DNA from 2 places in the Nocardioides kongjuensis genome. Region 2 is predicted to be linked to the other one. Evidence: riboswitches for the same ligand, from Rfam matches in the RefSeq annotation. Region 2 holds a riboswitch; the other holds the start of a gene.
The links. A riboswitch is a leader RNA that binds a small molecule or an ion and turns the genes downstream of it on or off. The one in region 2 is predicted to bind glycine.
Positions count from the first base shown of each region.

Region 1: it holds a riboswitch for glycine, as region 2 does, so the genes downstream of both, gcvP (aminomethyl-transferring glycine dehydrogenase) here and gcvT (glycine cleavage system aminomethyltransferase GcvT) in region 2, are expected to answer to the same signal.

Region 1 is NZ_JACCBF010000001.1:1,334,943-1,349,246, forward strand. It holds gene gcvH (glycine cleavage system protein GcvH) at 1-79, shown strand, start outside; gene BJ958_RS06345 (FHA domain-containing protein) at 120-638, shown strand; gene ftsR (transcriptional regulator FtsR) at 641-1,372, shown strand; gene BJ958_RS06355 (bifunctional nuclease family protein) at 1,403-1,873, shown strand; gene BJ958_RS06360 (MerR family transcriptional regulator) at 1,994-2,644, shown strand; glycine riboswitch at 2,703-2,793, shown strand; gene gcvP (aminomethyl-transferring glycine dehydrogenase) at 2,880-5,702, shown strand; gene BJ958_RS06370 (serine hydrolase) at 5,710-7,014, shown strand; gene BJ958_RS06375 (thioesterase family protein) at 7,190-8,032, shown strand; gene BJ958_RS06380 (DNA recombination protein RmuC) at 8,486-9,892, opposite strand; gene BJ958_RS06385 (formate dehydrogenase accessory sulfurtransferase FdhD) at 9,953-10,774, opposite strand; gene pepN (aminopeptidase N) at 10,771-13,200, opposite strand; gene BJ958_RS06395 (oxidoreductase) at 13,255-14,136, shown strand; gene BJ958_RS06400 (putative quinol monooxygenase) at 14,222-14,304, shown strand, end outside.
Region 2 is NZ_JACCBF010000001.1:795,361-809,664, forward strand. It holds gene lipA (lipoyl synthase) at 1-526, opposite strand, end outside; gene gcvH (glycine cleavage system protein GcvH) at 523-897, opposite strand; gene gcvT (glycine cleavage system aminomethyltransferase GcvT) at 934-2,052, opposite strand; glycine riboswitch at 2,107-2,209, opposite strand; glycine riboswitch at 2,210-2,305, opposite strand; gene BJ958_RS03775 (SDR family NAD(P)-dependent oxidoreductase) at 2,391-3,917, shown strand; gene BJ958_RS03780 (endonuclease/exonuclease/phosphatase family protein) at 4,005-5,222, shown strand; gene BJ958_RS03785 (UBP-type zinc finger domain-containing protein) at 5,245-5,595, shown strand; gene BJ958_RS03790 (OsmC family protein) at 5,596-6,120, opposite strand; gene BJ958_RS03795 (carboxyl transferase domain-containing protein) at 6,229-7,749, opposite strand; gene BJ958_RS03800 (nuclear transport factor 2 family protein) at 7,757-8,161, opposite strand; gene BJ958_RS03805 (5'-3' exonuclease) at 8,193-9,194, opposite strand; gene BJ958_RS03810 (metallophosphoesterase) at 9,219-10,130, opposite strand; gene BJ958_RS03815 (hypothetical protein) at 10,186-10,584, shown strand; gene BJ958_RS03820 (acyl-CoA dehydrogenase) at 10,599-12,401, shown strand; gene BJ958_RS03825 (hypothetical protein) at 12,402-12,788, opposite strand; gene BJ958_RS03830 (SRPBCC family protein) at 12,911-13,384, opposite strand; gene BJ958_RS03835 (class I SAM-dependent methyltransferase) at 13,503-14,102, shown strand; gene BJ958_RS03840 (hypothetical protein) at 14,206-14,304, opposite strand, start outside.

The DNA.
Region 1 (14,304 bases), 540 kb from region 2:
CGAGGTCGTCCCCGCGGACGCCGGCGACCTCGACGGACTTCTCGACGCTGCGGCGTACGAGGCCCAGCTCGACAACTGATCCGGTAGGTTCGTAAGAGACCCACCGTGAGGAGCAACTGATGCCGTTCTGCACCGCCTGTGGTCGGCAGAACCCCGATGACGCCCGCTTCTGCTCGCAGTGCGGGACCCGCCTGGTGGCGCCGGAGCCGGCGCCCCTGACCGACGCCACCGCGACGATCCAGTTCGGTGGCGGAGCGAGCGCCGGCGCGGGCGTCGAGACCTCCGACCGCGCCCTGAGCCCCGTCGACGCAGCGGCGGTCGACGCCCTGCCGGTCGGCCACGCCCTGCTCGTCGTCCAGAAGGGGCCGGGCTCGGGCAGCCGGTTCCTGCTCGACGCCGACGAGGTCACGGCCGGCCGTCACCCGGAGAGCGGGATCTTCCTCGACGACGTCACGGTCTCGCGCCGCCACGCCGTGTTCCGCCGCGACGGCGACACGTTCACCGTGGAGGACGCGGGCAGCCTCAACGGCACCTACGTCAACCGGGACCGGATCGAGAAGGTCCAGCTCAAGGACAGCGACGAGGTCCAGGTCGGCAAGTACCGCCTGGTCTTCTTCGCAGGCCACGAGAGCGCCTGAGCATGACCGCTGCCGTCGCTCGGGGCGAGCGGGAGCCGCGGCTCAACATCGGCCAGGTGCTCGATCGGCTGCGCGCCGACTTCGAGGACATCAGCATCCCCAAGATCCGCTTCCTCGAGTCGGAGGGGCTGGTGAAGCCGGAGCGCACGCCGGCCGGCTACCGCAAGTTCTCCGAGGCCGACATCGAGCGGCTGCGCTACATCCTGCGGATGCAGCGCGACCACTACCTGCCGCTCAAGGTCATCGGCGAGCACCTCGACGCCATCGACCGCGGGCTGACCCCGCCCGAGCCCGAGCCCGTCGTGCCGACCGTGCCGACCGTCGCGCTGGGTGCCGACGGGCTGCCGGCGCCCGAGTCGTTCCGCCGTACCGACCGGTTGCGGCTCTCGCGCAAGGAGCTGATCAAGGTGGCCGAGATCGACGAGGACCTCCTGGGCCAGCTCGAGTCGTTCGCCCTCATCAGCCCCTCGCCGACCGGGCACTACGACACCGACGCCCTGGTGATCGCGCAGACCGCACGCGAGCTGGCCGACTACGGCATCGAGCCGCGTCACCTGCGCGCCTTCCGCACCGCGGCCGACCGCGAGGTCGGGCTGATCCAGCAGGTCGTGACCCCGCGCAAGGGGCGCGACGCCGGTGCGAGCGCCCGGGCGGAGGAGGCGGTCAGCGAGATCGCCGCCCTCTCGGTGCGCCTCCACGCGACTCTGGTCAAGGCGGGCCTGCGCCGCATCTGAGCGGCTCGATCGACGCAGTAGGCTGGACGCATGCGCGAGGTCGACGTGATGGGTGTCCGGGTGGAGATGCCCTCCAACCAGCCGATCGTGCTGCTCCGGGAGGTCGCGGGGGACCGCTACCTGCCGATCTGGATCGGCGCGGTCGAGGCCACCGCCATCGCCTTCGCCCAGCAGGGCGTCGTCCCTCCGCGACCACTGACCCACGACCTGATGCGCGACGTGCTCACCGCGACCGGCAACGAGCTCAGCGAGGTGCGGATCACCGACGTCCGCGAGGGCGTCTTCTACGCGACCCTGGTCTTCGCCTCCGGTGTCGAGGTGAGTGCGCGTCCCTCCGACTCGATCGCGCTCGCCCTGCGCACCGGTACGACGATCTACTGCTCCGAGGAGGTCCTCGCCGAGGCCGGTCTGGCCGCGCCCGCCGAGGAGGAGGACGAGGTCGAGGCCTTCCGCGAGTTCCTCGACCACGTCTCGCCCGAGGACTTCGGCGCCGAGGGTTGAGCCCCGGATCCCGAGGGGGGTCAGCTGTCAACCTCAGGCTCAGGTTGAGGGTTTTCGGCGACACGCCCGGCGACGTCTTTGACCGGCCCGACGCCGCGGACGTACCTTGAGGGAGTCGAAATGACAGCAGTGCAATCCCCCTTGCCTGAAGCGCCGCGACCTGGAGGTTCCGTGAACGAGCAGCAGCCCGAGAAGGTCGGTCAGGACGTGACCGCGGCGACTGCTGCCGCGGAGGAGCAGGGCCTCCTGTTCACCGACGACGTCTCGCCGCTGCCCAGCGACCTCGGCTACCGCGGCCCGACCGCGTGCAACGCCGCCGGCATCACCTACCGCCAGCTCGACTACTGGGCCCGCACCGGCCTGATCGAGCCGAGCGTGCGCGGCGCCAAGGGCTCCGGCTCGCAGCGTCTCTACAGCTTCCGCGACATCTTGATCCTCAAGATCATCAAGCGGCTCCTCGACGCCGGGATCTCGCTGCAGAACATCCGCACCGCGGTCAGCCACCTGCGCGAGCGTGGCACCGACGACCTGACCCAGGTCACCTTGATGAGCGACGGCGCCTCGGTCTACGAGTGCACCAGCAACGACGAGGTCATCGACCTGCTGCAGGGCGGCCAGGGCGTGTTCGGCATCGCCATCGGCGGCGTGTGGCGCGAGATCGAGGGCACGCTGGCCGAGCTCCCGAGCGAGCACGCCAACGTCGCGGAGCAGACCGGCCCGGTCGCCGGCGACGAGCTGGCCGCGCGCCGCGCTGCGCGCCACGTCGGCTGACGACCGAACGGACGAGGACGGCCGTACAGGCGTCGTACCTGTAGGCTGTTCCTGCTGTTGATGCTGCACGGGAGAGTCAGGCCCCGTGCCTGCGCCGAAGGGGCAATCCCTCCCCGGAACCTCTCAGGCGCCAGGACCGTGCGGAGCAGGCAACTCTGAAGGCGCAGTGACGCGCCGACAGAGGGGGAGGGCTCGATTCATTTCATCGACCCCGACCCGAGGAGCACCTCTGCTCATGAGCGCACCCTTCGTCAACCGTCACATCGGCCCGGACGACGCCCAGGTCGAGACCATGCTCGACCGCCTCGGCCACGCATCGCTCGACGCCCTGATGGACGCCGCCGTCCCGAAGTCGATCCGCTCCACCGACCCGCTGGGTCTGCCGGCCGGGGTCGACGAGGAGACGGCGGCCGCCGAGCTCCGCGCACTCGCCGGCACCAACGTTCCCGGCGAGTCGATGATCGGTCTCGGCTACCACGCCACCGTCACCCCGGCGGTGATCCGTCGCAACGTGCTCGAGGACCCGAGCTGGTACACCGCCTACACGCCGTACCAGCCGGAGATCTCTCAGGGCCGGCTCGAGGCGCTGATCAACTTCCAGACCATGGTCGCCGACCTCGCCGGCCTGCACACCGCCGGCTCCTCGCTGCTCGACGAGGGCACTGCCGCGGCCGAGGCGGTCGCGCTGGCCCACCGTGCCAACCGCAAGGCCGCCGGTCCGTTCGTCATCGACGCCGACGCGCTGCCGCAGACCATCGACGTCGTCGCGACCCGCTGCGAGGGCCTCGGCATCGAGATCCTCGTCGCCGACCTGACCGACGGCCTGCCCGAGGGCCCGGTCTCCGGCGTCCTCATCCAGTACCCCGGCGCGTCGGGCCGCGTGGCCGACATCAAGCCGGTCATCGACGCCGTCCACGAGCACGGCGGCCTGGCCGTCGTCGCTGCCGACCTGCTCGCGCTGACGCTGCTCGAGGCGCCCGGCGCGCTCGGGGCCGACGTCGTCGTCGGCTCGGCCCAGCGCTTCGGCGTACCGCTGTTCTACGGCGGCCCGCACGCCGGCTTCATGGCCGTGCGCGAGGGCCTCGAGCGCCAGCTGCCCGGCCGCCTGGTCGGTGTCTCCGTCGACGCCGAGGGCCACCTCGCCTACCGGCTCGCGCTGCAGACCCGTGAGCAGCACATCCGCCGGGACAAGGCGACGTCCAACATCTGCACCGCGCAGGTGCTGCTCGCCGTCACGGCGGGCATGTACGCCGTCTACCACGGTCCGGACGGGCTGCGGGCGATCGCCGGCGACATCCACGGCCTGGCCCGGCGCGCCGCCGCATCCCTCGCGGCCGCCGGCGTCGAGGTCGTCAACGAGACCTTCTTCGACACCCTCAACGTCCGGGTGCCCGGCCGCGCCGAGGCCGTCGTCGCCGCCGCTCGCGAGGCGTCGATCCACCTGCGCCTCGTCGACGCCGACACGGTCGGTGTCTCCTTCGGCGAGACCGCCCGCGAGACCACGCTGGCCGCCGTCCTCGGCGCCTTCGGCGTCACCGAGGTGTCGGCCGAGGGCGACGCGGGGCTGCCCGAGGACCTCGAGCGGACCACCGAGTTCCTCACCCACCCGGTGTTCAACACCCACCACAACGAGACCTCCATGCTGCGCTACCTCGCGCGGCTCTCGAACCGCGACTACGCGCTCGACCGCGGCATGATCCCGCTCGGCTCCTGCACGATGAAGCTCAACGCGACCACCGAGATGGAGCCCATCTCGCTGGCCGGCTTCGCCAACCTGCACCCCTTCGTGCCGGCCGCCGACGCCGACGGCTACCGCCAGCTGATCGACCAGCTCGAGGGCTGGCTCGCCGAGGTCACCGGCTACGACCGGGTCTCCATCCAGCCCAACGCGGGTGCCCAGGGCGAGTACGCCGGCATGCTGGCGATCCGCAACTACCACCGGGCCAACGGTCAAGGACAGCGGGACGTGTGCCTGATCCCGTCCTCCGCGCACGGCACCAACCCGGCCTCGGCCGTGATGGCCGGCATGAAGGTCGTCGTGGTCAAGGCCAACGACGACGGCACCGTCGACCTCGCCGACCTGCGCGCCAAGTGCGAGCAGCACTCCGAGACCCTCGCCGCGATCATGGTCACCTACCCCTCGACGCACGGCGTCTACGAGGAGACCATCACCGAGCTGTGCGACCTGGTCCACGAGCACGGCGGCCAGGTCTACATCGACGGCGCGAACTTCAACGCGCTGCTCGGGTACGCCGCTCCCGGCAAGTTCGGCGGCGACGTCTCGCACCTCAACCTGCACAAGACGTTCTGCATCCCGCACGGCGGCGGCGGCCCGGGCGTCGGCCCGGTCGCGGTGCGCGCGCACCTGGCGCCGTACCTGCCCACCCACCCGCTGCACCCCGACGCGGACCGGCGCGAGGGCACCGGCGCGATCAGCGCGGCTCCGTTCGGCTCGGCCGGCATCCTGCCCATCTCCTGGGCCTACATCCGGATGATGGGCGGCGAGGGCCTGACCCGCGCCACCGCCGTCGCGGTGCTCTCGGCCAACTACGTCGCCGCCCGCCTGGGCGAGCACTTCCCGGTGCTCTACCGCGGCGAGTCCGGCCTGGTCGCCCACGAGTGCATCCTCGACCTGCGCCCGATCACCGCGGCGACCGGTGTCTCGGTCGACGACGTCGCGAAGCGGCTCATCGACTACGGCTTCCACGCCCCGACCATGTCGTTCCCGGTCGCGGGCACGCTGATGGTCGAGCCGACCGAGTCCGAGGACCTGGCCGAGCTGGACCGGTTCTGCGACGCGATGATCGCCATCAAGGGCGAGATCGACCGCGTCGCCGCCGGTGAGTGGGCCGTCGACGCGTCGCCGCTGCACCACGCCCCGCACACCGCCCGTACGCTCGTCGGCGAGTGGGACCGCTCCTACTCCCGCGAGGTCGCCGTCTTCCCGGCCGGCATCTCGCCCGACAAGTACTGGCCGCCGGTGGCGCGCATCGACCAGGCGTACGGCGACCGCAACCTCGTGTGCGCCTGCCCGCCGTTGGACGCCTACGCCGAGTGATCCGTCGGTGACGTCCTACGACGACGCGCTGGCGTCGCTGCAGGCCGCGGGTCGGCTGCCGTCGGTCTCGGCGGCGGTCGCCCGCGGCGGCACGCCGGTCTGGCAGGGCTGCGTGAGCGTCCTGCCGGACCGGGAGGTGACCAGCGCGTCGTCGTACCGGATCGGGTCGATCACCAAGACCCTGACCGCCGTGCTCGTGATGCAGCTGCGCGACGAGGGGCGGCTCGCTCTCGACGACCCGATCGGGCGGTTCGTGCCGACGGGCTACGCGGACGCGACGGTGCACGACCTGCTCGCCCACACCGCGGGCCTGCAGAGCGAGCCCGCCGGTGCGTGGTGGGAGCGGGTCGACGGCGGCACCGTCGACGAGCTGCTCGCCGCCAACGACGGGTCCGGCCGGGTCGCGGCGGCGGGGGAGGGCTACCACTACTCCAACCTCGGCTTCGCACTCCTCGGCGAGGCGGTCGCCCGGCTGCGCGGTGCATCGTGGTGGGAGGTCGTGCAGCAGCGGCTGCTCGCACCGCTCGGGATGGGCGCCACGTCGTACCACCCACCGGCCGACCACGCGCCGGGTCGCAGCGTCGACCACTTCGCCCACACGCTCTGGGCCGAGCCTCACTCCGACACCCGTGCGATGGCGCCGGCGGGGCAGCTGTGGAGCACCGTCGGCGACCTGCTGCGCTGGGCGGACTTCCTCGCCACCGGGCACCCGGACGTCCTCGCTCCCGCGACCCTGGCGGAGATGGCCGAGCGTGCCACGCCCGCTGAGGCGTACGGCCTCGGGCTGCGGGTGCTCTCCGTCGACGGCCGCACCCTCGTCGGTCACACCGGCTCGATGCCGGGCTTCATGGCCTCCCTCTTCGTCGACCGGTCGACCCGCGACGCCGTCGTCGCGCTCACCGACGCCACCACGGGGCTGCGTGCCGACCAGGTGCCGGGACGGTTCCTGGCCGCAGGTCCCGGCAACCCGTCGGGGCCGGTGGCGCTCTGGCGTCCGTCACCCGGGGCGGTCCCGGACCGGGTCGCCGAGGTGCTGGGCGTCTGGTACTGGGGCAACACCGGCTTCGGCATCGAGTGGCGCGACGGCGAGCTGCAGGTCCACGACCTGCGCACCGGTGAGCTCGAGGAGCGCTTCCGCCCCGAGGGTGACGGCTTCCTCGGCACCGACGGCTACCACCGCGGCGAGACCCTGCACCTGCGGCGGCGCGCCGACGGGACCGTCGGGCACCTCGAGTGCGCGACCTTCATCTGGACCCGCACGCCGTACGACCCGCAGGCACCGATCCCGGGTGGTCCGGCTCCCCGGGCGTAGGCGACGCTCGCGTGTAGATTCGCGACGTCCCCGGTTCACTCCTGCTTGGGAGGATGGACGTTGCTCTGGTGACGCCTCCAAGGTGCGGTGTCGTCCCAGCGCGCCCCGCTTCCGCCGGGGCCTGGATCATGGCCCGGCGCTGAGGGCTCCGGACGACGTGGGGCATGATGCTCCCGTGAACGAGAACACGTTCCAGTTTGCCTGGTTCCAGCAGTCCGCCGCCGGCTTCGACCCGCTGCCGCTCGCGCAGAGCCTGTGGCGCGACGACCAGATGCACGGCGTCGCGGTCAGCGGTCTGCTCGCCCGAGCGCTCGAGCATGCCGTCGGCGTAGCCGGCCGCACCGACCTGGTTCCCGCGCGCTACCACGTCGACCTGTTCCGGCCGGCACGCATGATCACCACCACCGCGTCCGCCCGGATCGTCCGCGAGGGCCCGCGCCTCGTGCTGCTCGACGCCACCGTCGAGCAGGAGGGCGAGGTCGTCGCCCGCGCCGGCGCAACCTTCCTCGCCCCCTCGGGCAACGCCGCCGGCGAGGTCTGGGCCGCCCCGGGGGAGCGACCCACTCCGCCGCCCGCCGACCAGCTGCCCACGCCCGGCGAGCACCACGTCCCCTGGTTCGCCAGTGCCGCGCCGTGGTCGGACAACTTCGGCGACCACCAGAACGGCGGCCGCCACCAGACCTGGCAGACCGCCGTACCGATCGTCCTCGGCGAGGAGTGCACCCCGTTCCAGGCCGTCGCGTCGATCGCGGACGCCACGAGCATGGTCACGAACTGGGGGAGTCGCGGCGTCGAGCACATCAACACCGACATCGACCTGGCCCTGTGCCGCCGGCCCGACAGCGTCCGGCTGGGCCTGCGCGCAGCCGACCACGTCGCGTCGGACGGCATCGCCGTCGGCACGGCCGAGGTCTTCGACGCCACCGGCGTCATCGGCACCGCCACCGTCACCTCGCTCGCCAACACCCGCCGCACCGTCGACCTGTCCGGTGGGGTGGAGCCGCGCGGCGCCGTCTGAGCAGGCGCCGGAATCGTTGCGGTTTGGTCCCAAACCGCAACGATTCGGGCCATTTCCGTGCGGTCTCTGCCCAATCGGTGAGCTGATCGGTGTGGGGGTCGGACTGCTGAACGGTCTGGGTCAGCCGGTCGGGCCCGTACGCTCCGTGGTTGCGGTTTGGTCCCAAACCGCAACGATTCCGGCGATTTCAGTGCGGTCTCTGCCCAATCGGTGAGCTGATCGGTGTGGGCGGTCGGCCTGCTGAACGGTCTGGGTCAGCCGGCCGGGACCGTACGCTCCGTGGTTGCGGTTTGGTCCCAAACCGCAACGATTCCGGCCATTTCCATGCGGTCTCTGCCCAATCGTGGCCTGTCTCGGCGCCCAGACCCGACTGGCGTCCTCAGGGCGAGTGAACCCAGCCACCCGTGCCGGACCGGACCACCTCGGTACGGGCCGCGGGCCCAGCCGCGAGACTCAGCCTGCCTGCTTGTCGTCCACGATCTCGGCGTCGACCGCGAGGTCGAAGTCGAATGTGAGCTCCTCGCGCTCGAGGTCGGCGAGCGCGGAGAACTCGCTCGAGGTGAGGGCCTTGGGCGTCTCCTCGATCTCGGTCGGCGCCGGGATCGTGGCGATCGGGTCCGCGGCGTTGAGCTTGCGGGCGGCGGGGAGGACGGAGCGCTCGAGGGAGCCGGTGAAGCTGTTGTAGTCCTTCACGCTGCGCTGGATCGAGCGGCCGAGCTTGTCGACGTGCTCGGAGAGCTTGAGGATGCGGCGGTAGAGGACCTGGCCGAGCTCGAAGAGGACCTGTGCGTCCTCGGTGAGCGCCTCCTGCTTCCAGGTGAAGGCGACCGTCTTGAGCATGCCCCACAGGTTGGTGGGGGTGGCGAGCACGATGCCTTGCTTGAAGGCGTGCTCCATCAGCGAGGGGTCGACCTCGAGGGCGGCGTTGAGGAGCTGCTCGTTGGGGATGAACGCGACGGTGAACTCCGGACTGATCGCCAGACCGGTCCAGTACCCCTTCTGGGAGAGGGTGTCGACGTGGCCGCGGACCTTGCGGGCGTGGTCCTCGAGCAGGCGCTGACGCACCTCGGGCTCGAGGCCCTCGCGCTGGGCGTCCATGAACGCGTTGTAGGGGACCTTGGCGTCGATCGCCATCTGCTTGCCGCCGGGCAGGTTGATCACCATGTCGGGCCGGCGGGCTCCCGAGTCGGCCTCGACGGAGTGCTGGAGCTCGAAGTCGACGCGGTTGAGCAGGCCGGCCGTCTCGACCAGGGTGCGCAGCTGGGTCTCGCCCCACGCGCCGCGCACCGCGTTGTTCTTGAGGACCGAGGCCAGTGTGTCGGCCGCCTTGCGGGAGTCCTCAACCGAGCGCTGGGTGTGCTGGATCTGGGTCGCGAGCTCGGTGTGCTGGCGGACCCGCGCCTTCTCGAGCTCGTCGACCTTCTGCTGCATCGAGCGGAGGTGCTCGACGACGGGCGTGAGCGTCTTGAGGACCTGGGTCTGGCCGGACTCGCCCCGCTCGCGCTCCTGCTGGGCCTGGCGCTGCTGCTCCACCAGCGTGCGGTACCGGGCGCGGGCGTCGTCGACGGCGTCACGCAGCTCGTCGACGGTGGCCAGGGCGCCGGTCAGCTCGGCCTGGACGGCGGCCCGGGCCGCAGCCTCCTCGGCCAGGACGGCGGCGGTGCGGGACTCGCCCTCGAGTCGCACGCGCTCGACCTCGTGGCGCAGGTCGGCGAGCTCCGCCTCGTGGCGCGCCGCGACGACCTCGGGAGCCTCGCCCGGGGCGACCTCCACGGTGGCCGGCAGGAGCGACTGGCGCACCATCCAGCCGACCCCCGCACCGAGCAGGAGACCGACGAGGAGAGCGAGGAGGATGGCCATGGGTGCAGTCAAACAGGAGGGCCCGACAGAACTCCTCGGGCCACGCCGGGCGCCTGCGGATCAGGCGTACCGGACCGTCCGGTCGCCCTTCGTCCAGCCGTACAGCGCGAGCCCACCGGCCGCGGCCAGCCGCACCGACAGACCGGTCGGGGCGCCGACCGCGACGAGCGCGCCGATCCCGCTGGCGACCGCCTTCTGGACCAGCTCGAAACCGGCGCGGCCGCTGATGACCAGCACGGACTCGGCCGACGGTGCCCCGGCCAGGACCCGTGAGCCGACGACCTTGTCGACGGCGTTGTGCCGTCCCACGTCCTCCCGTACGGCGACCAGCCCGCCCTCCGCGTCGAAGAGCCCCGCCGCGTGGGCGCTGCCGGTGCGCTCGAAGAGCTGCTGGTGCGGCCGCATCAGGTCGGGCAGCCGGCGCACCAGCTCGGGGGAGGGGAGGGGGCCCGACCAGGGCAGCGAGGGGCGACGGGAGAGCACCTCGTCGACCTCGTCGGTCCCACACACCCCGCAGGCTGCCGACCCGGCGCTGAGTGCGTCGAGCTGGCTCGGGACCCGCGACGGCACCGCGTCGAGGGTGACGGTGACGACGTTGAACTCCTGCTCGGGCCGCAGCTCGACGTCGGTGCAGTACGCGACGCCGGCCGGACGGCCGAGACCCTCGTGGTGCACCCAACCGGCGGCCAGCTCGAAGTCGTTGCCGGGGGTCCGCAGCGTCGTCCACACCCGTCGTGCCGGGGCACCCGGCCACGCCAGCCGGATCTCGAGCGGCTCCTCGGTGAGCACCCGGTCCTCCGGCCGACGTACGTCGTCGCCGCGGTGCTCCTCGACCCGCACCCGCGTGGTCGGCCCCGGCCGCCGGGCCTTGACGCCGGTCACAGCACGGCCCGCCGTCGGCGCAGCTCGTCGAGCCGGTCGGTCAGCCGGCGTCGTACGGCGCCCGGCAGGTCGCGCTCGAGCGCGGCGACGGCGGCGGCCTCGGTGGCGTCGTCGAGGTGGGTGATGGGGAAGTAGGCCTCGACGACCTCGCCCTGCACCCAGCCCTGGTGGGCACCCATGATCGTGTCGAGCTGCTCGAAGTAGGCGGTGGCGAAGGGCGCGGTGATCTCGCGCTGGCCGGCCTGCCACAGCCCGTTTCCGGCCGCCTTGACCTCGTAGTTGGGGACCGACACCTCACCGATCGCCCGCGCCCAGGCGAACTGCTTGGCCTCGAGGGTCGGCAGCGAGGACACGGCCCGAGCGTGGTGCACGGTGGTCGTGCCGCTGCGCTCCGCCTCGAGCGCCGCGTCCAGCGCCGCCCGGTCGGTGGCCCCGAGCTCGGCGAGCCGGCGGCGGGCCTTCCAGCGCAGGTCGTTGTCGGCGACGATCCCCTCGGGCAGGTCCTCGCCCGCCGCCCAGCGCTCCAGCTCGTCGGCGTCCGCCGCCGAGAGCACCGTCGCCCGGAAGGCCGACAGCTGCAGCTCGGAGCCCACGTCCGCGGCCTCGGCCGCCCGTCGGACGGCGGCGTGGAACCGCTCCGTGGTCCCGGCCGGTGCGAGCGGCAGCACGGTCTCCAGCACCCACGGCAGCAGGTTCCGGGCGCCGTCGGAGGTGTCCTCGACGGGAGGTGCGGTCGCGAGCAGGTCGGCGACCTGGGCGGGGGTGAGCGCACCTTCGAACAGGCCCAACCGGACGCTGTTCCACATGGTCGCGCGCAGCTGCGGGTCGGTCATCGCCGGCGCCAGTGTCGGCAGCGCCGCCATGGTCAGCGCGTCGGGCGGGCTGACCGCCCAGGTCGACTCGGTGGCGTCGAGGAGCACGGGCGCGTCGCCGGCCTCGAGCGGCGTGGCCGGGCCGTCGACCACGAGCGGCCGCTGGGTCCAGCCGTCCGCACCGTGGGTGGCGACGACGAGGTCGTGGCGGCGGTCGGCGGGGTGGGCCGCGGGGGAGGTACGACGGACCACCCCGGCCCCGCGGTCGAGGTCGAGCCGGTCAGCGCCCGGCGTGAGCAGCCAGTCCTTGATGAAGCCGTCGAGGCTGGCGCCGCCGGCAGCCCGCTCCCAGCTCGCGAACAGGTCGTGCATCGTCGCGTTGCCGAACCGGTGCAGCTCGAAGTGATCGCGCACGCCACCGAGGAAGGCGTCGTCGCCGAGGCGGCGGGCGAGCTGGCGCAGCACGTTCGAGCCACGCGCGTAGGAGATGCCGTCGAAGTTCTGCAGCGCCGAGAGGGCGTCGGGCGCGGCATTGCCGGCGACGGGGTGCGTCGTCGGACGCTGGTCGGCGGTGATGCCCCACGTGCGGCGGGCGTAGGAGTCGTGCAGGGGGCCGTCGGCGTACTCCGTGGCGTCGGTGATCACGCGCAGTCCCATGTACTCGGCGAACGACTCGTTGAGCCACAGGTCGTCCCACCACTTCGGCGTGACGATGTTGCCGAACCACTGGTGCGCCATCTCGTGGGCGATGATGTTGGCCCGGAAGCTGCGGTCGGCGCGGGTGCTGGCACCTTCGAAGAGGAGCGGGTCACGCAGCGTGATGCAGCCCGGGTTCTCCATCGCACCGGCGTTGAACTCGGGCACGAACGCCTGGTGGTAGTCGCCGAAGGGGTACCGGATGCCGAAGAGCCGGTGCAGCTCGTCGAACGACTGCCGGGTCAGGGTCAGCAGCTCGTCGGCCTCGCGGTCGAGCGTCGCGGCGAGGCTCTGCCGCGAGCTCAGGCCGAGCGGGATGCCGTCGTGCTCGTCGCGGATCAGGTGGTAGGGCCCGGCCACGACGGTGACGAAGTACGTCGCCAGCGGCTGCGTCGGCCCGAGCTCCCACCGCTTCGTCGTGCCGTCACCACCGGTCTCGGCGGCCGGCGCGTTGCCGACCACCAGCCAGTCGGACGGCGCGGTCACCCGCACGGAGTAGGGCGCCTTGAGGTCGGGCTGGTCGAAGCACGCGAACACCGACGGGGCCGCGTCCATGAAGGACATCCCGTAGACGTAGGCCTTGCCGTCGACCGGGTCGACCGAGCGGTGCAGGCCCTCGCCGTCGTTGCGGAAGGCCATCGTCGCGTCGACGACCAGCTCGTGCTCGCCGGCGGCCAGGTCCAGCGCGATCCTGCCGTCCGCCAGCTGCTCGACGTCGAGCGGGTGACCGTCGAGCCGCGCGGCGTGCAGCGCCCGTGGCTTCACGTCGACGAACGTGTCGGCCCGCTCGCTGCGGAACCGGATCGTGGTGACCGAGTGGAAGGTCTCCTCGCTCGACGACAGGTCCAGCTCGACGTCGTACGACGTCACGGTGAGCACGCTCGCGCGGTGCTCGGCTTCGGCGCGGGTGAGGCTCATCCGGCCAGCCTAGAACTCAACCGGATGCACGGCGGATGTGGGAGGGTTCGGGCCATGCGTGCGTGGACCCAGGTGCCGCCCCAGCAGGGCCGGCGGTACGTCATCACCGGCTCGAACGGCGGACTCGGGCTCGAGACCGCCCGGATCCTCGGGTCACGTGGCGCCGAGATCGTGATGGCCTGCCGCAGCGTCGAGAAGGCCTCCGCCGCCGCCCGCACCGTGCCGGGCCACGACAAGGGCCGGGTCGAGGTGCGCCAGGTCGACGTCAGCTCCCTGGACTCCGTGCGGCTGTTCGCGAAGGGGCTGGAGGCCGACGGCCGCCCGGTCGACGTCCTGGTCAACAACGCCGGCGTGCTCGGCGTACCGCACTCGGTGACGCCGGAGGGCGTCGAGATGCACTTCGCGACCAACTACCTCGGCCACTTCCTGCTCACCCAGCTGCTGCTGCCGCTGCTCACCGACCGGGTGGTCGTGATCAGCTCGCGCGAGCACCGCTCCGGACGCATCGACCTCGACGACCTCGGTTGGCAGCGCCGTCCCTACCGGCCCTTCCAGGCGTACGGCGACTCCAAGCTCGCCGACCTGCTCTTCATGCGCGAGCTGGACCGCCGCCTGCGCAGCCAGGGCTCTCACCTGCGCGCCGTCGCCGCCCACCCGGGCGCCTCCGCGACTGCGATCACCAGCGGATCGGGCCACCCGGTCGTCACCGCCATCGGCCACTACGGCCAGAAGCTGGTCGGCATGCCCGCCTGGCGCGGTGCCCTGTGCACCGTCTACGCCGCCACCATGCCCGTCGACGGCGGCACCTACATCGGCCCCCACGGCCGCACCGAGCTGTGGGGGTGGCCGGCCCCGGCCCGGATGTCGCACAAAGCGGACGACGAGGTCCTCGCGCGAGCGTTGTGGGAGCGGTCGATCGAGCTCACCGGGATCTGACTGGGCGCACGAAGAACGGGTACTGCCCTCTCGCGGTCGACGGCTGCAGCGGTGAGTCCCTACAAGTGCAAACGGAGTCAGACTGATGCTGACGAAAGCGCTTCTCGTACGCCTCGAGGCCCTCCCGGGCAAGGAGGCGGAACTCGCCGACTTCCTCACCGCGGCCCG
Region 2 (14,304 bases):
CGGGGCGGGACTCGAAGACCTCGGCGAGCAGGGAGGGGTCGCCGTTGAAGTCGGGGACCAGGTTCTCCACGCCGGTGTCGGGGTTGAGGTCGTGGATGGCGCGGACGGTCTCGGCGTAGAGCCAGGCGCCGCCGTCGGGCAGGTCGTCGCGGGCCACGCCGGTGATGGTGGCGTACTTGAGGCCCATGGTCTGCACGGACTCGGCGACGCGTCGGGGTTCGTCGCGGTCGAGGGGTTGGGGCTTGCCGGTGTCGATCTGGCAGAAGTCGCAGCGTCGGGTGCACTGGTCGCCGCCGATGAGGAAGGTGGCTTCCTTGTCCTCCCAGCACTCGAAGATGTTGGGGCAGCCGGCTTCCTCGCACACGGTGTGCAGGCCTTCGGACTGGACCAGCTTCTTCAGGCCGCGGTACTCGGGGCCCATCACCGCCTTGGTGCGGATCCACGAGGGCTTGCGCTCGATCGGGGTCTCCGCGTTGCGGACCTCCAGCCGGAGGAGCTTGCGCCCCTCCGGCACGACGGCCGTCATGCCGAGGCGATCAGTGCGTCGTACGCCGCGGCGTCCATCAGCTCGCCGTTCGCGCTGACCTTGACGACGAACAGCCAGCCCTCGCCGAACGGGTCGCTGTTGACCAGGCTCGGGTCGGCGTCGACGGCCTCGTTGACCTCGACCACCTCGCCGGTGACGGGCGCGTAGAGGTCGCTGACCGACTTGGTCGACTCCAGCTCGCCGCAGGACTCGCCGGCGGTGACGGTGCTGCCGACGGCCGGCAGGTCGACGTAGACGACGTCGCCGAGGGCGTCCGCGGCGTACGCGGTGACGCCGACCTTGGCGTTGTCACCGTCGACGGCGATCCACTCGTGCTCGGCGGTGTACTGGAGGTTGGTGGGGTTGCTCATGGTGTCTCTCCTCGAAGTCGGTGGGGTGTCGCTGGGTCAGCTGTTGCGCTTGTAGAACGGGAGCTCGACGACGTCGGCGTCCTCGAGGGTGCCGCGCAGCGACACCTGGACCCGGGTGCCCGGGGTGGCGAGCGCCGGCGGGACGTAGGCCATCGCGATCGGCTTCTCCAGCGTGGGGGAGGGCGATCCGCTGGTGACCACGCCGACCTCGGCGCCGGTGGCCGGGTCGACGACCGGGTAGCCCGCACGCGGCGAGCGGCGACCGGTGGAGACCAGGCCGACGAGCGTGCGCCGCGGGCCCTCCTCCTTGCGCTGGGCGAGCGCCGCCTGGCCGACGAAGCCCTCGGGCTTGTCGAGCACGACGATGCGGCCCAGGTTGGCCTCGTACGGCGTGGTGTCGCGGTCCAGCTCGTGGCCGTAGAGCGGCATCCCGGCCTCCAGGCGCAGGGTGTCGCGGCAGGCGAGGCCGGCGGGGACCAGGCCGTGGGACTCGCCGGCCGTGCTGAGCGCGTCCCAGACGGCGGCGGCGTCGCCGGGCCTGCAGTAGACCTCGAACCCGTCCTCGCCGGTGTAGCCGGTGCGGGCGAGCAGCACGTCGATGCCGGCGACCGTGCCCGCGTCGATGGCGTAGTACTTCAGCGACGGGACGTCGAGCTCGGTCAGACCGGCGAGGATCTCCGCCGACGCGGGGCCCTGGACCGCGATCAGCGCCCAGTCGGTCGAGGTGTCGGTGACGGTGACGTCGTAGCCCTCGGCGCGGGCGACCAGCTCGGGCGCGACGACGGCGACGTTGCTGGCGTTCGCGACGACGAGGTAGTGCTCCTCGGCGAGGCGGTAGACGACGAGGTCGTCGATGATGCCGCCGTCCTCGGCGCAGATCATCGAGTAGCGCGCGCGGCCGACGCCGATCGCGGACGGGCGGCCGACCAGGGCGTGGTCGAGCGCGGCGCCGGCACCGGGGCCGACCAGCTCGACCTCGCCCATGTGGGTCAGGTCGAACAGACCGGCCGTCGTGCGCACGGCGCGGTGCTCGGCGGTCTCCGAGCCGTAGCGGACCGGCATCTGCCAGCCGGCGAAGTCGGTGAACGACGCGCCGAGGGCGGCATGCACGTCGTGCAGCGGCGTGAGCCGCGGGGTCGCTGAAGGTGTGGTCATCGGGAGGCTTCCTCGTGAAGAGCGCAGCGGTACGCCGCGCTCGTGGCTGGGTTGCCTCCCCGCTCTGTCATCGCTACCTGAGAGCTTCACCGCCCGGTCGGGCGGCTTGCACCGTGGGTGCGGGCCGGTGGGTCCGGTCCGACTTTCCAGAGTTCGCCTCGTCCCGGCGGTCAGGGGGCCTGAGAGATTCTTGGGGAGATTTGCTCCTTCGGCGCCCGTCCTCGTGGGACTGGGACTCTCCCGCCGGGGTTCGAACGGCGCGATGTTGAGTTGTGACGCGCATCATGGCGCAGGGTGAGCATACGGCATCCGCCGGCCGGCGCCCGTACCATCGGGCGGTGCCTCGCCCCGACTCCGACGAGCAGCTGACCGGGATCGACCCGGAGGAGCTCGCCATCACCCTCAAGGTCCTCCGCCAGGTCCCGCTGCTCGACCCCGAGCACGACGACGTGCGCACCATGAAGCGCGCCGCGTCGTACATGTACAAGCTGATCAAGAAGCAGCGGCGGGCCGAGATCCGGATGGAGCGGCAGCGGCACGACCAGGACATCATCGAGAGGACGGCGACCGGGTCGCCGATGCGGATCGACGACGAGACCGCCGGCATCCCGCTGGTCTCCACCGCGCAGGGTGCCTTCGCCGGTGAGCTGCTCACCGCGCGCGGGTGCTACATCTGCAAGGAGGACTTCACCCTCGTCGACGCGTTCTACCACTGGCTGTGCCCGCGCTGTGCCGCGATGAGCCACGCCAAGCGCGACCAGCGCACCGACCTCACCGGCAAGCGTGCGCTGCTGACCGGCGGTCGCGCCAAGATCGGCATGTACATCGCGCTGCGCCTGCTCCGCGACGGTGCGCACACCACGATCACGACCCGCTTCCCCAAGGACGCCGTACGCCGCTTCGCCGCGATGGAGGACTCCGCCGACTGGCTGCACCGGCTCAAGGTCGTCGGCATCGACCTGCGCGACCCCACCCAGGTCATCTCGCTCACCGACGACGTCGCCGCCGACGGACCGCTCGACATCATCATCAACAACGCCTGCCAGACCGTACGACGCCTGCCGGGCGCGTACACGCACCTGATCGACGGCGAGAACACCGCGCTGCCCTCCGCCGAGTCGCTCGGTGTCGCGGCGCTCCCGGAGATGGTCACCTTCGACCGGATCTCCGAGGCGCACCCCGCCGCCATCGCCGGTGCCCTGTCCTCGACGGCGGTCGCGCACCACGACGGGGAGTCGGCCGAGGCCGCGCTCGCGGCCCACAACGCGGCCTCGATGACCGCGCTCGCGCTCAAGGCGGGCGGCGCCTCGCTGGAGGCGCACCTGGCCGGGACCGCGATCGATGCCGGCGGCCTGATCCCCGACATCCAGGACAACAACTCCTGGACCCAGGTGCTCGACGAGGTCGACCCGCTCGAGCTGCTCGAGGTGCAGTTCTGCAACTCGATCGCGCCGTTCCTGATCAACTCGCGACTGCGCCCCGCGCTGCGTGCCGCCGTGCAGAACGGCGCCCGCCGTGCCTACATCGTCAACGTCTCGGCGATGGAGGGGCAGTTCTCCCGCCGCTACAAGGGCGCCGGGCACCCGCACACCAACATGGCCAAGGCCGCGCTCAACATGATGACCCGGACGTCGTCGGGCGAGATGTTCGAGACCGACAAGATCTTGATGACGGCCGTCGACACCGGGTGGATCACCGACGAGCGGCCGCACCACGAGAAGCTGCGGATCGCGGCCGAGGGCTGGCACGCCCCGCTCGACCTCGTCGACGGCGCGGCGCGGGTCTACGACCCGATCGTGCGCGGCGAGGCGGGCGAGGACCTGTACGGATGCTTCGTGAAGGACTACGAGCCCTCACCCTGGTGAGCCATTGAGTACGGTCCGATCGGTCCTGTCATCACCTTTTTGTGGTACGGACGTGCATCCGCGCGAACTTTGGCCGAAGGTAAAGGCATGCGTCGCCTGCTGTCGTTGATGACCGTCCTCGCCGTCTCGCTCGGTGTGCTGTCCGCGCTGTCCCCGGCGAGCGCCGCCGGCCGTCCGGCCGCGCCCTGGGTCTCGGGACAGACCGTGACGGGCGGCTCCGTCACCGTGAGCCTCGACTGGGACTACGCCGGTCCGGGCAGGTACGAGGTCCTCGTGTCGACCGCCGGGCCCGACGTGTACCCCGGTGACGCGGTGCAGAAGCGGGTGCCGGCCAGCCCCACCCACGCCGACGTGCCGGGGCTGGTGCCCGGGACGACCTACTGCTACGCGGTGACGCTCGAGGGCAACGGCGGCGAGCGCAGCTGCAAGGTGACCCCGCCGGCCTCGCGGGCCGTCGTACCGACCGCGACGTCGACCACGGCCGCCACCTTCAACCTGCGCTGCGGCTCGAAGTCGAACTGCAACAGCGGCTGGAAGTGGAAGAAGCGGCAGAAGCAGGTCGTCGCCGACATCGACCGGATGAACGCCGACATCATGGTGTTCGTCGAGGGCCACGTCGCCCACAAGTACGGCAAGAAGAAGCTCTGGATCGGCAAGGCCATGGCGCAGCGCGGGTACACGCTGGCCTGCCTGACCCAGAAGGGCAAGAAGCGCCGGCTCTACAGCCAGACCCTCTACGTGCGCGCCGGTGTGTACGACGTGGTCGACGCCAAGCACAACAGCACGGGCAGCCGCTTCAAGAGGTTCGGCGACCGCGACCACGGGTTCTGCCAGGCGCTCCTCCAGCACCGGGCCAGCGGCAAGCAGGTCGCCGTCGCCGCGATCCACCTCCGCGACGGCAAGGCGGACGGCACGCGCCAGCAGGAGACCGCCTACGTGGTCAACCGGGTCACCAGCGCCTTCCCCGGCCGGCCGACCGTCGTGCTCGGCGACTTCAACTCGCACCGCGGCCTCGACCGGCGCGGTCAGACCGACACGCCGCGCATGGTCATGGAGGGCGCCGGCTTCGCCGACGCCAGCGACATCGCCGCGCACCTGACCTACCCGTTCCTCAACTCCGCGCACGCGTTCAAGACCGACCCGCCGCGCTCGAGCACCTGGCCGACCCACGTCGACCGGATCTTCGTCTCGCCGGGCATCACCGTGCCGAGCTGGGAGAACATCGCGGTCCTGGCCGGCGGCCGGTACGCCACCCCGATGGCCTCCGACCACAACCCGATCAAGGCGACGCTGTACATCCCCTGACCTGAGTTCCTAGGGTCGGGGCATGGCCGAGGAGATCCCCGCGATCGCGACCGACGTCCCGCCGAGCGGCCCGGGCTGTGCCGAGTGCACCGCCGTCGAGGGCTGGTGGGTCCACCTGCGGCGCTGCGCCGCGTGCGGGCACGTCGGGTGCTGCGACAGCTCGCCCGCCCAGCACGCCTCCGCGCACTTCCGCGAGAGCGGGCACCCGATCGTGCAGTCCTACGAGCCGGGTGAGGACTGGTTCTGGGACTACGCCAGCGAGGACTACTACGCCGGGCCGGAGCTGGCGGCCCCCACCAGCCACCCCGACGACCAGCCCGCACCCGGACCGCGGGACCGGGTGCCGGGGAACTGGCGCGAGCTCATCCACTGATCAGGCGAGCGTGACCTCGACCGGCACCGCGTTGCGGAGCGTGTGACCCACCGGTGAGCTGGCGAGCACCGCGGTGTGCAGCGCCTCCAGCTCCTCGCGGGACGAGGGGGAGTCGAGGGTGACGCTCGCGCGGATCGCGCCGAACCCGGCATGCCCCTCGGCCAGGCCGAGGAAGACGTGGAGGTCGAGGTCGCCCTGCAGGTCGATGCGCAGGTCGCGGATCTCGATGCCGGCGACGGTGGCGTTTGCGGCGTACCCGACCGCGAGGCAGTTGCCGAGGGCGCCGAGCAGCTGCTCGACGGGATTGGGGGCGGTGTCGCCGCCGCCGAGTGCCGGCGGCTCGTCGGAGCGGGTCGGGGCGAAGCCGCGCACCGAGGCGTGCGACGCGAAGGCGCCGTCCCAGGTGACGTGGGCAGCCCAGGTGGTCGCGGCCCTGGTCGGGTCGTCCTGGACCGCGCGGACCAGGCCGGTGACGGCCTCGAGGTCGACGTCGTTGAGGCGGGAGCTGGTGGAGGTGGTGGTCATGGATCAAATATGAGTGAAACGCTCATATTTGACGAGGGGCGGGGCGAGGTCGTGGCGGGGTGGCCGGGAACGCCTTGCACCGGCCGGTGCCGCTGCGAGGACCGTGCGTCAGCCTCGACGACCCGCCGCGGCCCTGAGCGTCGCTGCGACGACCGTGCGGGTCTCGGCCGGGTCGATGACGTCGTCGATCTCGAACACCCGCGCCGCGTTGAGGGCGCTGGCATGGGTGCGCAGCTCGGCGGTGTGCCGCGCGACCGTCGCCTCGCGCTCGTCCTCGGGCAGCGCGGCGAGCTCACGTGCCATCGCCAGGCGCACGGCGCCCTCCAGGCCCATCGGGCCGAGGTGGGCGTCCGGCCAGGCCACCGTGAGCAGCGGGCGGTGGGTGCTGCCGCCGAGCATGGCCTGGGCGCCGAGCCCGTAGCCACGGCGCAGCACGACGCCGACCAAGGGCACGCTCAGCCGGGCGCCGGCGCTGACCATCCGTGCGGCCTGCCGGACCAGGCCGGTCCGCTCCGCCTCCGGGCCGACCATGAAGCCGGGGGTGTCGACGAGCGAGACGACCGGCAGGCCCCAGCGCTCGCACAGCTCGAGGAAGTCGGCGGCCTTCGCGGACGCGTCCGCGGTCAGTGCGCCGGCCAGGTGGGTGGACTGGTTGGCGACGATGCCGAGCGGGATGCCCTCGACCCGGGCGAACGCGGTGACCAGCTCCGGCGCCCACGCCTCGCGCAGCCAGGTCACGCTGTCGACGTCGGCGAGCGCCTCGACGACCGGGCGCACGTCGAAGGCCTCGCGGTCGTTGGCCGGCAGCATCGCGCGCAGCGTGGTCTGGTCCTCGGCCGCGCCCGAGCCGGTCGGGCCGTCGAGGTAGCCCAGCAGCCGTCGTACGACGGCGACGGCCTCCTCCTCGTCGTCGACCACCACGTCGATCACGCCGTTGGCGGCCTGCTCGTCGACCGGGCCGATCTCCTCGGCGGCGTACTGTCCGAGTCCGCCGCCCGCGATCATCGCCGGCCCGGCCATGCCGAGGTTCGCGTCGGGCGTGGCGACCCGCAGGTCCGCGCACCCGGCGAGCACCGCGTTGCCGGCGAAGCAGCGGCCGGACACGACCGCGATCCGCGGGACGACGCCCTCCAGCTCGCCCCAGAGCGCGAACGAGCCCACGTCGAGCGCGGAGACGATCGGCAGGTCGACGTCGCCCGGCCGCCCGCCACCGCCCTCGGTGAAGAACACCGTCGGCAGGCCCATCCGGCCGATCAGCTCGATCAGCCGGTCCGACTTGCGGTGCCCGCGCATGCCCTGGGTGCCGGCCATGACGAGGTAGTCGTAGGACAGCACCGCGGCCGGTCGTCCGTCGATCGTGGCAGTGCCGCCGACGATGCCGTCCGCGGGCGCCTCGACGACGAGCTCGGCCAGCGGCCGGCGCTGCTCCTGCGCGGCGGTGATGAAGCGCCCGTACTCCACGAACGAGCCGGCGTCGACGAGGTCGGCGATGTTCTCGCGAGCGGTACGACGACCGCGGGCGTGCCACCGGGCGACCTTCTCGGGACGGGCCTCGTCGGTGGTGAGGAAGCGGCGGGCGAGCAGCTCGGTGAGGCCCTGCGCGGGCGCGTCATCAGGTGCGTCGGTCACCCGGCCATCATGGCGCAGTGGGTCCGCCGTCACCGTGGCGGTGCACGACCTTCCACCCACCCGGCTCCCGGCGGTACACCTGCGTCACGCGCAGCACGTAGCTGCGCTCCTCGCCGTCCATGAGCGTCGTGGTGTGCTCGCGGTGGACGGTGTAGGCGAGGTCGCCGCTGACGTCGGCCGCGAGCACCTCGACGTCGGCGGCGACACTGCCGCCGAAGGTCTCGGCCAGGGTCTCGAAGACCGCGCGCACCGCCTCGGGCCCGGTGGCGTCGTACCAGGCGCCGAAGAGGGTGACCGGCGCGCGGTGCGACCAGGTGCCGTCGCGGGGTGCCGCGTCGCCGCCGTGGAGGGCGGTCTCGGCCGCGCGCCACGTCGTGCCGAACCAGTCGAGGAACTCCGCGCGCTCGTCCATGTCTGCAGGAGACGCCCGGACGCCCACGGTGTCAACGGGGGACCGAGGCCGGGTCCCCGGTGAGCACCCGCAGCGCGAGCGCGGTCGTCGACTCCATGTCGAGGTGGCCGACCACGCGCTCGACCCGCGCGATGTCGAGGGGGAGCAGCCCGGGGGTGCCCGGGACGTCGGGGGTGAGGCCGAGGTCGAGGTCGGTGCGGCCGGCCATCATCCGCAGGTTGAACTCGTAGGTGTCCCGGGCCCCCGGCGCCGAGAGCCGCTTGAGCACGCTCGCGCCGGTACGACGAGCGCCGGTCTCCTCCGCCCACGCGTCCAGCGCCGCGACCACCGAGCGGCCCTCGTCGTGCTCGATGTCGGCCCAGATCTCACGCATCGAGCCGATGTGGGAGAGCAGGTAGGCGGCGGTCTTCTCGCCGATCCCGGGCACCCCGGGCAGGTTGTCGCTGGCATCGCCGCGCACCGCGGCGAACTCGAGGTAGCGCTCCGCCGGGACGCCGTACATCGAGCGCAGGTGGGCGGAGGTCAGCAGGGGAGAGCCGTTGATGCCGCCGTTGATCAGCCGGAGCACCCGCGTGTGGTCGCTGATGTGGGCGAACGAGTCGCGGTCGGAGGTGATGATCACGCAGTCCCAGCCGTTCTCGCCGGCCCAGGTCGCGGCCGAGGCGTTGACGTCGTCGGCCTCCAGGCCCGGCGGCGTCAGGGTGGCCATGCCCAGGGCGTCGAGCAGCGCCCCGGCCCGGTCCAGCTGGTCGACGAGGTCCGGGTCCTTCTCGGCCCGGCCCGCCTTGTAGTCGGGGTAGGCGTCGCGCCGCTCGGACGCGACCCGGTCGTCGAGCCCGAAGATCACGGCGTCCGGCGCGAACTGGTCGATCGACTCGATGATCTGGCGCAGCATGCCGTGCAGCGCCCAGGCCGGCCGGCCGCCGCGGTCGCGGTGCCGCGTGTGGGCGCGTGCGTGGTGGTTGCGGTGCAGCAGCGACGGTGCGTCGACGGCGAGCAACAGCCTGCGGGTGCGGTCCGGGACGGGGTTCATGGCGATCCGGTCGATCCTAGGCGGCTACGAGCCCTTGTTGAGCGGCGAGTCCTTGCGCGCCACCATGTCGAACCGCTCCTCGGGCGTCAGCGCCCGGAACGGCTCGAGCATCTCCAGGCCGTAGCCGCTGACCTCGACCGCGTCGTGGGCGGGGACGACGGAGTGGACCACGCGGTCGTCGTACAGGTGCAGGAGGGTGAACGCCTGGTGCGCGTCGACCCCCGAGAGCAGCCGACCGTCGGGGGCGAGCTCGGAGGTGTAGCAGCTCGCGGAGGCGACCGACACGGGGACGCCGGCGAAGGTCGAGTAGCACGTGAAGTGGAAGTGGCCGCCGAGGATCCCGCGCACGTCGGAGCCGGCGACCACCTCGGCCAGGCGCGGCTGGTCGTGCAGCTCGATCAGCTCGGCCAGGCGCAGCATCGGCACCGGGATCGGCGGGTGGTGCAGCGCGAGCAGCGTGCCCTGGGGTGCGGGGTCGTCGAGCACGTCGGCGAGCCAGGCGAGCTGGTCGTCGGACAGCTCCCCGTGGTGCCAGCCCGGGACGCTGGTGTCGAGCGCGACGATCCGCAGCCCCGCGACGTCGTGCACCCGGTCCTGCGGCTCCTCGCTGTCGACACCGAACAGGGCGCGGCTGTAGGCGCCGCGGTCGTCGTGGTTGCCCATCACCCACACCACCTCGGCGCCGAGGTCGGCCGCTGCGGGCTCGACGACCTCCCGCAGCCGCCGGTACGCCGCCGGCTCGCCCCTGTCGGCCAGGTCGCCGGTGAACACCAGGGCCTGCGGCGGTGTGGGCAGCCGGCGGAGCCGGGTGAGCGCGCGCTCGAGGTGCGCGGCGGTGTCGACGACGCCGTACTGCAGGCCGTCGGCGAGCAGGTGCGGATCGCTCAGGTGGGCGACGACGTGGGTCGGGTCGGGGTACTGGCCGAGGGGCTCCACAGGCAGGAGCGTAGGTCTTCACGCATCGGGCGGCCCGACCCGCTACGCTTCGAACATGCGTTCGGCTCGAGGTGGCGTGGCGGCCCAGGAGTGCCTGCCTCTCGACCTGCCGCCGCCGGTGCCGCCCGCACCCCGCGAGCGGCCGGCCCAGGTGCGCGCCGACGGCGAGGACGTCCGGATCAGGCTGCGCAACGATGCGCTCGCCTCCCACGGCTGGCCGGCCGGGACCGAGCTGCTGGTCTCGACCGACCGCCGCCCGCGCCGCGGGGAAGTGGCGCTGGTCCGGGAGGGCGGCCGGCTGAGGATCGGGGTGCTCGAGATCCAGTTCGGGCGCTCGGCCCTGCGCACCGACCACGGCTCGACGCTGCTCGGCTCGTCGGCCCGGATGGTGGGGGTGGTGACCGTGGCCGGTGCACCGCTCGCGGGGATGCCGGCCGTCGTCCCCCGGACGTGAGGCAGGCTGGGGCCATGAGCCCCGACCTGCTGCTGGCCCGGCGCGACCTCGCGTTCCTGCTCCACGAGTGGCTCGACGTGGCGTCGCTGTGCTCGCGGGAGCGGTACGCCGAGCACAGCCGCGAGACCTTCGACGCGGTCCTCGACCTGTCCGCCGAGCTGGCCGCCGAGCACTTCGCGCCCCACAACGCGCTCAGCGACGCCCACGAGCCGCAGTTCGACGGCGAGACGGTGACGATCGTGCCCGAGGTCGGCGCGGCGGTGCGGGCCTTCGCGCAGGCCGGGCTGGTGTCGGCGGCGATGGACGAGTCGGTCGGCGGCGGCCAGCTGCCGCACGTCGTCCAGCAGGCCTGCTTCGCCTGGTTCCAGGCGGCCAACGTGTCGACGTCGGGCTACTCGATGCTGACGATGGCCAACGCCAACCTGCTGCTCGCCCACGCCTCGCCCGAGCAGGTCGCCCGGTTCGTGCCGCCGATGCTCGACGGACGCTGGTTCGGGACCATGTGCCTCTCCGAGCCGCAGGCCGGCTCGTCGCTCGCCGACGTCGCGACCCGCGCCGTGCGGCAGGCCGACGGCACCTTCCGCCTGTTCGGCAACAAGATGTGGATCTCGGGCGGCGACCACGAGCTGGGGGAGAACATCGTCCACCTCGTCCTCGCCCGGGCCGAGGGCGCGCCCCCGGGGGTGAAGGGACTCTCGCTGTTCGCGACGCCGAAGTACGTCGTCGACGCCTCCGGCGAGAGGGGAGAGCGCAACGACGTCTCCCTGGCCGGGCTCAACCACAAGATGGGCTTCCGCGGCACCGTCAACACGGTGCTCAACTTCGGCGAGGGCCGGCACCTCCCGGGTGGCGCGCCGGGCGCCGTCGGCGAGCTCGTCGGCGAGGAGGGCCGCGGCCTCGCGGTCATGTTCCACATGATGAACGAGGCCCGGATCGGGGTGGGCGCGGGCGCGGTCGCCCTCGGCTACACCGGCTACCTGCGTGCGCTCGCCTACGCGCGGGAGCGGGTCCAGGGCCGACCGCTCGACGGCAAGGACCCGGCCGCACCACCGGTGCCGATCGCCGAGCACGCCGACGTGCGCCGGATGCTGCTGGCCTCCAAGTCCTACGTCGAGGGCGGACTCGCGCTCGTGCTGAAGGCCGCGCACCTGCTCGACGACCAGCACACCCACCCGTCCGCCGAGGTCCGGGAGCGGGCGGGCGCGCTGCTCGACGTACTGACCCCGGTCGTCAAGAGCTGGCCCTCCCAGTGGTGCCTGGCGGCCAACGACCTGGCGATCCAGGTGCACGGCGGCTACGGCTACACGCGGGAGTACGGCGTCGAGCAGCTCTACCGCGACAACCGGCTCAATCCGATCCACGAGGGCACCCACGGCATCCAGGCGCTCGACCTGCTCGGGCGCAAGCTGGTCCAGGCCCGGGGGACCGGCCTGCAGCTGCTGCTGGAGGCCGTCCGGGAGAGCGTCGACCGGGCCCGGGGGACGGGCGACGCGGTGCTCACGTCGTACGCCGACCGGGTCTCGGCCACCGCCGACCGCTTCGCCACGGCCGTGGCCGCGGCGTGGGAGTCCGGTGACCCCCGCGCCTCCCTCGTCAACGCGACGACCGCCCTCGAGGCGGCCGGTCACGTCGTCGTCGCCTGGACCTGGCTCGACCAGCTGGTGGCAGTCGGCGACCGCGAGGGTGCGTTCTACGACGGCAAGCGCGCGGCGGGCCGGTACTTCCTCACCCACGAGCTGCCCAAGGTCGGCCCGATGCTCGACCTGCTCGCGAGCGGTGACCAGCTGTTCAACGAGGTGGACCCGGCGACCTTGTGATCACGGGAGGGCGCAGGCGCCCAGTGCCTCCCCGAAGAGTGCTCCCCACGCGTCCTCGATGTGCTCGAGCCCGTGACCGTCGGCGAGGTTGGGGTTCGCGCTGCCCTCGCCGATGGTCTTGTCGCTGCGGGTCGTGAAGCCCTCCGGCCCGCCGTGCCCGAGCCAGTACCCGACGAAGCAGTCCGGGTCGAAGCCGGGCGGGAAGTCGGGGCTGTGCGCGAACTCGACCACCGAGATGCGTACCCAGCGGTCCGAGTGCGTGGCGCTCGCGTCGCCCTGGTCGGAGCGGCTGACGTTGTAGCAGTCATGGGCCGAGGCGGGACCAGCCGCCGCGACGAGCAGTGCCGTTGCGGCGGTCGTGGCGAGGGCGAGGCTGCGCTTCATCATGGTGGCTCCGGTTGTCTCGGGCGGGAGCGTCGGCAGACGCCGGCACCTCGTCAGCCTGCTCGTCGCGTCGTCGCAGCGCACCACCGAAATCGGGCATCTGCCGCCTCGCCCCCCGGGTCCGGCTACCCGACCAGGCGCTCGAGGTTGTCGAGCTCGTTGGTGCGGCCCGCGACGATGCGCGCGGTCCACTCCTCGTCGTGCAGCCGCCCGCACTCCATCACGACCTCGGTCCCGGTGGCGGTGGGCTCGAGGGTGACGACGGTCAGGTGGTCGTACGGCTCGACGCCGGGCACGAAGTCGATCAGCGACACGTACGCCAGTCGGGTCGGCTCGGCGACCTCGGTGAACTCCTTGTGCGACGCCGTCGACACCGGCATCCCGGCCTGCTCCATGAACGCGACCTGCTCGGGTCCGGTCGCGGTCATCGTGTAGTCCAGGGAACCGCCCGGGCGCAGCTCGATCCGGTCGACGGTGGTCTCGAACCCGTCGGGTGCCCACCACGCCGCGATGCCCGCGGCGGTGGTCCACAGCTCCCAGACCCGCTCGGGCGGGACGGGGAGGCTGCGGCGAAGGGTGACGGTGTGCTCGTCCTGCATGGTGGTCTCCTCCTGGATGGTGGTCTCTCACCCCAGGGACGGAGCCGGATCGGGATCCTCGACATCGGCCGCGAGGAATCTTCTGGAGGCGGCCCGCCGTCGTGCGTAGCCTCGATCCATGGGCGAGTCCTCCAGCATGTTCGAGGCGATCTACGCCGGAGCGGAGACCGGCCAGGCCCGGCCGCCCTGGGACCACGGCGCCGCCCGGCCACAGCTCGTGGCGTGGGCCGAGGAGCGGGACCTCGCGGGCGGTGGCCGCGAGGCCCTGGTGGTCGGATGCGGCTACGGCGCCGACGCCGAGTACCTGGCTCAGCGCGGGTACCGCACCACCGCCTTCGACTTCGCGCCGACCGCGATCGCCGCCGCGCGGCGCAAGCATCCAGGGAGCACCGTCGAGTACGTCGTCGCCGACGTCCTGGACCTCCCAGACGAGTGGCAGGGCAGGTTCGACCTCGTCGTCGAGAGCCTGACCGTCCAGTCGATGCCGCCCGAGCAGCACCCGTCGGCCGCGCGTTCCATCGCCTCACTGGTCGGCCCGGACGGCACGCTCCTGGTCCTCGCGACCACCCGCGACGACGGCGTCGAGGTCGACGGACCGCCGTGGCCGCTCACGCGGGCCGAGGTCGACTCGTTCGCGAGCGGCGGCTTGGTCCTGCGCCAGGTCGAGCGGATCGAGAACGGCGCCTGGTGGCGGGCCGAGTTGACCAGAGGGGTGTGAGGGGCGCATCTGGCTCGCCAGCGGCCGCCATTGGCGCGGAGGTTTGCTTCCCTGTGGCGCATTCGCGGCGAACTGACGCACATACCCACCAACCTCGTTCAGGTCAGGTGGATGCAGGCGCGCCGACGTCGTAGCGGACGTCGTATCGCGCTGGGTACACCTCGCCGACCAGCGTGCCGTCGGCCGTGCGTATCGGGTCGAC